2 regions of the Vibrio sp. genome follow, and region 1 is predicted to be linked to the other one. Evidence: predicted binding sites of a transcription regulator. Region 1 holds the regulator's gene; the other holds the start of a gene.
What was found. Region 1 encodes CRP, which controls carbon source genes, mostly activating them, when cyclic AMP is high. Its sites were predicted from a motif close to TGTGANNNNNNTCACA; they were not measured.
Positions count from the first base shown of each region.

Region 2: the regulator CRP is predicted to act here: its motif matches at 2,475-2,490, upstream of malT (HTH-type transcriptional regulator MalT).

Region 1 is NZ_CFHWOM010000017.1:53,731-58,134, forward strand. Features, by position in the region: gene astA (arginine N-succinyltransferase) at 1-347, shown strand, start outside; gene astD (succinylglutamate-semialdehyde dehydrogenase) at 382-1,839, shown strand; gene AC4MRV_RS11480 (DUF1338 domain-containing protein) at 2,021-2,812, shown strand; gene crp (cAMP-activated global transcriptional regulator CRP) at 2,901-3,533, opposite strand; gene AC4MRV_RS11490 (phosphoribulokinase) at 3,775-4,404, opposite strand, start outside.
Region 2 is NZ_CFHWOM010000001.1:224,867-229,270, forward strand. Features, by position in the region: gene malT (HTH-type transcriptional regulator MalT) at 1-2,296, opposite strand, end outside; gene AC4MRV_RS01120 (glycogen/starch/alpha-glucan phosphorylase) at 2,850-4,404, shown strand, end outside.

The sequences.
Region 1 (4,404 bases):
CGGTAATCGGTGAAGTACACGAGAACACGCGTCCTGCGCTCCGTTTGCTTGAAAAAGAAGGTTTCACTTGTCGTAACTATGTCGATATTTTCGATGGCGGCCCTACAGTTGAATGTGACGTGCGTAATATCGAATCCGTACGCCACTCGTTCCGTGCCAAGGTCACAGTGGCAGAGCATTCAAGTGCGAAGGATTTCTTGATTTCCAATACATCTTTTGAAGATTTTCGCGCGACGGCAGCGAAGGCAGCTTATGACCCAGAGACGGAATCGGTAATTCTTTCTCCTGAGGTCGCGGATGCACTCAAAGTAAGCGAAGGCGAATTCGTTCGAATGTTGGCTCAGTAAGCCTGAATATATAAAGAATCTGAAGGAAGAAGTTATGACACATTGGATTGCAGGTGAATGGGTAGCGGGTCAAGGTGAGTCGATGAGCTCACAAAGCCCATACAATAACGAAGTGATTTGGCAAGGCGACAGTGCAACGCCTGCGCAAGTTGAACAAGCGGTATTGGCAGCACGCAGTGCGTTTGTTGGTTGGAAGAAAATGAGCTTTTCTGAGCGCGAGGCGATTGTTTTAGCCTTTGCAGATAAAGTGAAAGAGAACAGCGAGCAGATTGCGGAAATCATTGCCAAAGAAACGGGTAAGCCAATCTGGGAAACACGTACCGAAGCGGCAGCAATGGCCGGTAAAATTGCTATCTCTATTCGTGCTTACCATGATCGTACGGGTGAAGCGCAGCGCGAAGCCGCGGGTAACCAAATTGTTTTACGCCATCGCCCACTAGGCGTGATGGCAGTCTTCGGGCCGTATAACTTCCCTGGTCATTTGCCAAATGGTCACATCGTGCCAGCACTATTAGCAGGTAACACAGTGGTATTTAAGCCTTCAGAGCAAACGCCACTAACGGGTGAGTTTGCGATGAAACTGTGGGATCAAGTAGGGTTACCAAAAGGTGTGATTAACCTAGTTCAAGGTGCCAAAGAGACGGGGATAGCGCTCGCTGATTCGAAAGGTCTTGATGGCGTGTTATTTACTGGTAGTGCAAACACAGGCCATATCCTGCATAAACAGTTTGCTGGTCAGCCAGGTAAGATGCTGGCTTTAGAGATGGGCGGTAACAACCCTATGGTTATCTCTGAGAGCTATGGTGACCTAGATGCGACGGTTTATACTATTATTCAGTCTGCGTTTATCAGTGCCGGTCAACGCTGTACCTGTGCACGTCGCCTGTATGTACCTGAAGGTGAGAAAGGTGATTTGCTAGTGAGCAAACTGGTAGAAGCGACCAACAAGATCCGTGTCGATCAGCCTTTTGCAGAACCCGCTCCATTTATGGGGCCTCAAATTTCAAAAGCAGCCGCTGACTTCATTCTTGCAGCTCAAGCGAACCTACAAAAGCTTGGCGGTGAGAGTCTAATCGAAGCGAAAGCAGGTGAAGCGGCGTTTGTTACTCCTGGCATCATCGACGTAACAGCGATTGCTGAGCTACCAGATGAAGAGTACTTTGGCCCACTACTGCAAGTTGTTCGTTACCAAGGTTTGGAAAAAGCGGTCGAACTGGCGAATGACACACGCTTTGGCTTATCGGCTGGCCTGGTGTCTACCGATGACAGCGAGTGGGAATACTTTGTTGACCATATTCGAGCAGGTATCGTAAACCGTAACCGTCAGCTAACCGGAGCGAGCGGAGATGCGCCATTTGGTGGTCCTGGTGCGTCGGGTAATTTACGCCCAAGCGCATACTATGCAGCAGATTATTGTGCTTATCCTATGGCTTCGATGGAAGGCGGTGAAACGTTACTACCTGCTACGCTTAGCCCTGGGGTAGAGCTATAACGAGATAAATTAGGGAATTCCCTTCTTGCCTTCCCGAGCCGGAAGGCACTTTAAACGTCACAGGTTGAAGGCTATCTAATCAGATTTTCTGGACACATTTGGTTAGATGGCCTCTTTTATATCTAAAAATAATACTAATAAGCTCTCTTTAACGTAAACAAACCCTATACAAGGAGGCGTTATGACGCCAGATGTTTTATTCCGACCGTTATGGAATGACTATATTCAACGCTTATGTCCCTCTGCTGAAAAAGTGCATCACCTCCTGCAAGAAGATGAAGCTCTGATCAACGACCATATTGCTTTGCGCACCTTTAATGTAGAGCCGTTAGGCATTGCCACGTTAGCTCAACCATTCCTTGACGCAGGTTACACACCTTGTGGCGACTATGTGTTTGAGAGCAAAAAGTTGGTCGCTAAGCACTTTGAGCACCCAGACCCAACTCAACCGAAAGTATTCATTAGTGAGTTGAAGGTAGAAGAGTGTTCAGCTGAGTTGCAGGCAATTGTGGCTAAATTGGTTGAGCAGGTCGATGCTTCTCAATTGCAAAGCCCAGAATTCTTGTATGGAGGACGTTTGTGGGATCTTAGCTATGCTGATTTCCAATCGCTGGCAAAAGAGAGTGAGTACGCCTCTTGGCTAGCTGCCCATGGTTATGGTGCAAACCACTTTACCGTGAGCGTGAACCAGTTAAGTGCGTTTGATGAAGTGGTTGGTGTGAATAACCACCTACGTGATGCTGGTTTTACCATTAATGAGTTTGGTGGTGAAGTGAAAGGTTCTCCAGATGTACTGCTGGAGCAATCATCAACCATGGCAGATAAAGTCGCAGTTACCTTTACTGAAGGGAGTGAAGTTATTCCAGGTGGCTTCTATGAGTTTGCTAAACGTTACCCAATGAGTAATGGAGAGCTTTACCCTGGGTTCGTGGCAGCATCTGCAGATAAAATCTTCGAAAGTACCAATGGATAAGCGAGAGAATCGATTATCTATTTGGTAGACCCCAAGAACAAAAAAGCCACCCAATGGGTGGCTTTTAAAATTTAGCAGTTAATCGAGATTAACGAGTACCGTAAACAACGATGGTCTTACCGTGAGCAGAGATTAGGTTCTGCTCTTCTAGCATCTTCAAGATACGACCTACAGTCTCACGAGAACAGCCAACAATTTGACCGATTTCTTGACGAGTGATCTTGATTTGCATGCCGTCTGGGTGAGTCATCGCATCTGGTTGCTTCGCTAGGTTAAGTAGCGTTTGAGCAATACGGCCAGTTACGTCTAGGAACGCAAGGTCACCCACTTTTTGGCTAGTCACCTGTAGGCGGCTTGCCATTTGCGCTGAAAGACGCATAAGGATATCTGGGTTTACTTGAATTAGCTGACGGAATTTCTTGAACGAAATTTCTGCAACTTCACAAGGAGATTTAGCACGAACCCATGCGGTACGCTCTTGGTCTTCTTCGAATAGACCAAGCTCACCGATAAAGTCACCTTGGTTTAGGTAAGAAAGGATCATTTCCTTACCTTCTTCGTCTTTAATAAGAACCGCTACTGAACCTTTTACGATGTAGTACAAAGTCTCAGCTTTCTCGCCCGCGTGAATTAGCGTGCTTTTTGAAGGGTACTTATGAATATGACAGTGTGAAAGGAACCACTCTAATGTTGGGTCGGTTTGAGGTTTACCTAGAACCATAATATCTCACTTCCTCTGCAGGGTACGCTTGCCGCTTTCCATGTTTTAGCAAAGCCTTAAATAGGCCTACTAGGATAAGAGCACTTTACAAATGCTGCAAGCCAACTTGTGTTTCGGTTACAAATAGTATCCTTTTTCGAAAACGATTTCTTGATTTTAATCGGGTACTACTTGGGTTTTACTACGCAAAACTGTGCACATGATCACGGTATGAAAAGTAATCGTGTTCTAGCCGTGAGTTCTAGCCAATTTTTCCCGTTTCGATCAGCTGTTGTAGGATTGGTCGAACGATCAATTCCATCGCAAAACTCATCTTGCCGCCAGGCACCACTAAAGTGTTATGGCGCGACATAAATGAGCCATCAATCATAGCCAATAGATATGGGAAATCGACATTCTTAATTCCGCGTAAACGAATTACCACAAAGCTTTCATCTAGACTTGGGATACCTTTAGCATTAAGTGGGTTCGATGTATCTACTGTTGGTACGCGCTGAAAGTTGATGTGTGTTCGTGAGAACTGCGGGGTGATGTAATTGAGATAGTCGTCCATCGAACGAACAATCGAGTCCATAACCGCTTCGCGAGAGTGGCCTCGATCACGGGTGTCACGGACGAATTTCTGTATCCACTCTAAGTTAACAATCGGCACCATGCCAATCAGAAAATCGACATGTTGAGCGACATTGACGTCACCATCGACGACACCACCATGCAGGCCTTCATAGAACATTACATCGGAATTTTCCGGTAGGTCTTGCCATGGTGTGAAAGTGCCCGGCATCTGGTTATAAGGTACTGCCTCGTCAAAGGTGTGCAGATAGCGACGTACCTGGCCGGTGCCTTCGTGGCCATATTTGCGAAAAAACTC
Region 2 (4,404 bases), on a different contig from region 1:
TGCCCGTTTGGTTGGTTAAAGCCAGTGCTTGCTTGAGTAACTCGCGAGCTTTCTCTTCATCGTTTAGTGTGATGGCTAAGACGGCTTCGACAATCAGGTTGCGGTTTGTGTCGGTAAGCAGTTCGTTGGTTTGAGCTTGTTGCTGCAAAAACGCCAACGTTTGTTCCGCTTGTTCAAATTCTTCTAAGGCAATTTGTGCACGCGCAATGTTACGCCATTGAAGCTGGGTAAAGTGGTTACACGCTTGTTCAGGTCTGACCGTTGTTTCAAGCCATTGGCGAATCGCGTCTAAATCGCCGCGAGCTTGCCAAAAGAGAATCAAAGACAGCGATGCATTGGCGGTCCAATCGACGTGGTAAGTAGACTGCTTGAGCAAATGTACGATTTGCTCGATAAACTTGCCTGCTTTGTCCAACTCCCCACGGCCAATAGCAATACGGGCGAGCATGGAGTAACTGTGTAGGTGTTTACTCGGGCTGTGGTTGCCCAATATGTCTAAACCTTTATAAGCACACTCTTCCGCCTCATCTAAACGATTCCAACACCAGAGAATTTGCGCTCTAACACGTAAGAGGAATTCATGTAGTGGTACTTGCTGCAGCTGTTGCTCTTCTATCAGCTTAAATGCATTGTCTTGTACTTCGTACGCCGCTTGGACATAACCTTGAGCGATTAAGATTTCGCTTTGTTGCAGCATTGCCCATAGCGCTTGATGGTACACCTGGTATTGACGAGCAAGCTTTTCCGTTTGTTGCATCATCGGCAGTGCGCGGCTTAAGTGCCCCAATACGTGGTTTACTTCACCCACAACTGACGTCGCAACGATTCGGCTACGATATACGGTGCTATCAAGTTGGCTTAGCGATAACTCTGCTAACTCGAGAGCCTTTTCTGGTTCATCTTGGTTAATCGCAACTTGAGCACGGAGCGCGTTAAACTCGCCTTGTTCTTTCGCGCTTAACACGACATTAAATGCTTTCATCTGCTGATCTGCCTTAGAAAGCAAATCACCAACATCGTTATAACGATGTTGACTCTGCGCTAACCAAGCTTGGAGCATACACAGTTTAGGTTCACTGTAGAGTTGTTCAGGCGTTAACGTTTCAATCGCTTTTTCAAGGCTTTGCAGCTCTCCCCCGTTAAACATTTTCCAGCCAAACTGAACTAAAATATCAGCAATGAGTTGGCTGTTTTTCGCTTTCTGAGCATGGTAAAGCGCTTGATGAGGAGAAGAGAGTTTTAACCATGCTTGGGCTGCTGTCTGGTGTAGCTGGGTTTCTTGTTGCGGAATTCGTGCAGAACGTTCATGTGTTAGGAATTCAGCAAATAGATTGTGGAAGCGGTACCAATTTTGTTCGCCTTCGAGAGGATGAATGAACAGTCCGAAACGGTTGAGTGATTCGATCATACTCAGTGCATCGTCACGTTCTGTAAGTGTAGCAACCAACTGATCATTGAAGTGATCCAATACTGAACATTGCAACAAGAACATACGCGTTTCTGCATCCAACAGATCGAACACTTCTTCGACTAAATAGTCCCACAAATGCGCGTGGTTAAACTCAGAAAACGATTCTGCCGATTGCGCTAACGTTTTGTGTTGATGCTGTGCTTGTAAAGCAATGAGTTGTAGCGCGGAAGGCCAACCTTCTACGTAAGTACGTAAATTGTTGGCGGTAATATCGTCGATGCCATCGGCAACGCGTTGATTGAAAAAACGAGTTGTCTCTTCAATATCGAATGCCAGCATTTCATTGCCGATTTCAATCATCAAGTCACGTACACGTAAGTTTGCTGTGCCCAATGGAGGCGCAGCACGACTTGTTACCACCAGGGTTAGGTTATCTGGCATGTGCTTTAGGAAGAAGCGCATGGCTTCGTGGATCTCTTCGTCATTGATCAGGTGGTAATCATCCAATACCAGATAGCACTCTTGATGGAAGACTGACATTTCTGAGAAAACTTCGCCGAAAAGGGAGTGAAGTGAAGAGAATTGACGCTTTTCTGCGAGCTTTTGCGCATTAGGGCAAGCGTTATTGGTTGCTTTATTTAACGCCTGCAATAAGTAATTCATAAAGCGGAAAGAGTCGTTATCACTTTCGTCTATGCTGTACCAACCGACATTTACTTTATCGGATAGCCACTGAGAAGCCATGGTTGTTTTACCATATCCAGCGGGTGAGCGAAAAAGGACGAGTTTGTAGCAGGGTGCTTGCTGCAACAAATCGAGAACTCGTGGGCGTACGATGGCGTTATGTAAACGACCTGGTCGGGTTAATTTAGAAGGAATCCACATCTTCTTTTCCCTGAACAATGCCCCTACTTATTGTTATTCATAATGCTAGGGGTGGTGAAAAAATAGCCACAAAAGACCTTGTTGACAGGGATGTTACTTGAGAACAATCACTACAGTTATTGATCAACCGCGAGATTTTTGGCTATTTCACATTTTGCTGCCGCCTACGCCCTTGTTTTGTGATTTTAATCACTATTTATGGGTGGTTTTAATGCGACTTATTACCCGACTTACACCAAAAACGATGAAAAATGAGTAACAGATGAAAACTTAATGTGATCGAGTATACATAAACATCAATTGGTGGTTTTTCTATGCAACTAAGTTTCATAAACAAGATGTAGGGTTATTTCGTTGATGGTGTGATCTCAATCACCTGTGCCTGCTCCACATAACAATGAAGTGAGAAGCAGATCACTCAGTGTTGTGTAGTCCGCCCTCTACGCCCTGAGTCCTCCTCCCAATACGCCGTTTAGGAGGAGGATGTTTTGCTAGCCGTGCCCATGCACGATATGTCTCAGATGGATTAGAACCAATAAGTGAGATTTCTCTAATGAAACCTACGCAACAGAAAAAATTTGATAAAGCTTGTTTCCAAGAAAGCGTAAAGCAACACCTTTCGACGACTTACGCAAAGACAGAAGCAACTGCGACTCCGCGTGACTGGTATTTAGCAATGGGCCGTGCGCTTGCTGAATTAACAACGCTGGATCTTTTAAAGACTGAACAAGATCCTAAAATCCAGAAAGCAAAAAGCGTTAACTACTTATCACTTGAATTCCTAATCGGTCGCCTTACAGGTAACAACTTAATCAGCATGGGTCTGTATGAACAGATCACTGAAGCGATGGAAGAGCTTGGCCACAACCTAACAGACCTGTTAGAAGAAGAGCGCGATCCATCACTTGGTAACGGTGGTTTGGGTCGTCTAGCTGCGTGTTTTATGGATTCATGTGCTGCCCAAGAATTCCCAACGGTGGGTTACGGTCTGCATTACGAATATGGTCTATTCAAGCAATCATTTGAACAAGGCCGCCAAAAAGAAGCGCCAGACGCGTGGCGTGGTGTTGAAGGCTACCCATGGGAAGTTGCTCGTCCAGAACTAGCACAAGAGATTGGCTTCTACGGTCACGTTGAAGTTGAACACGTTAATGGTAAAGAAGTCCGTAAATGGGTTCCTGGCATGTCAGTGAAAGCAATGCCTTGGGACTTGCCAATCGTGGGCTATGAATCAGACACGGTTTACCCGCTGCGCCTTTGGGAATGTCAGGCAATTGCGCCATTCTCACTAGCAAGCTTCAACAATGGTGATTACTTTGAAGCTCAGCACTCACTGATTGATGCGGGTAACATTACAAAAGTTCTTTACCCGAATGACAACCACGAGAAAGGCAAAACTCTTCGCCTAATGCAGCAGTACTTCCACTCTGCGGCATCGGTTCGTGATATTTTGCGTCGCCATGAAGCGGCTGGTTTCGCGCTGGCGGATCTGCCTAAGCAAGAAACGATTCAGCTTAACGATACCCACCCAACGATTGCGATTCCTGAATTGATGCGCATTCTGATCGACGAAAAAGGCCTATCTTGGGATAAAGCATGGGAAATCAGTGCAAATACCTTTGCTTACACGAACCACACGCTACTTCCAGAAGCACTAGAGACATGGCCTGAGTCGCTAATCCAGCGCCTACTACCGCGTCATATGGAAATCATTTTTGAAATCAACCACCGCTTCCTACAAGAAGTTCGTCAGATGTGGCCTGGTGACGGTGAGAAGCAAGCGAAGCTTTCTATCATCCAAGAAGGTTTCAACCGCATGGTACGCATGGCAAACCTATGTGTGATTGGCTCTTACAAAGTGAATGGTGTAGCGGCGCTTCACTCCGAGCTAGTTAAGAAAGATCTATTCCCTGAATTTAACGAGATCTTCCCAGGTAAACTGACCAACGTAACAAATGGTATTACGCCTCGCCGTTGGCTGAAGTTCTGTAACCCAGGCCTATCAAACCTTATTTCTGACAAGATTGGCACCGAGTGGCCTGCGAAACTAGAACAGCTAGAAGGTATTGCGCAATACGCAACAGACGCTAAGTTCCAGAAAGAATTCA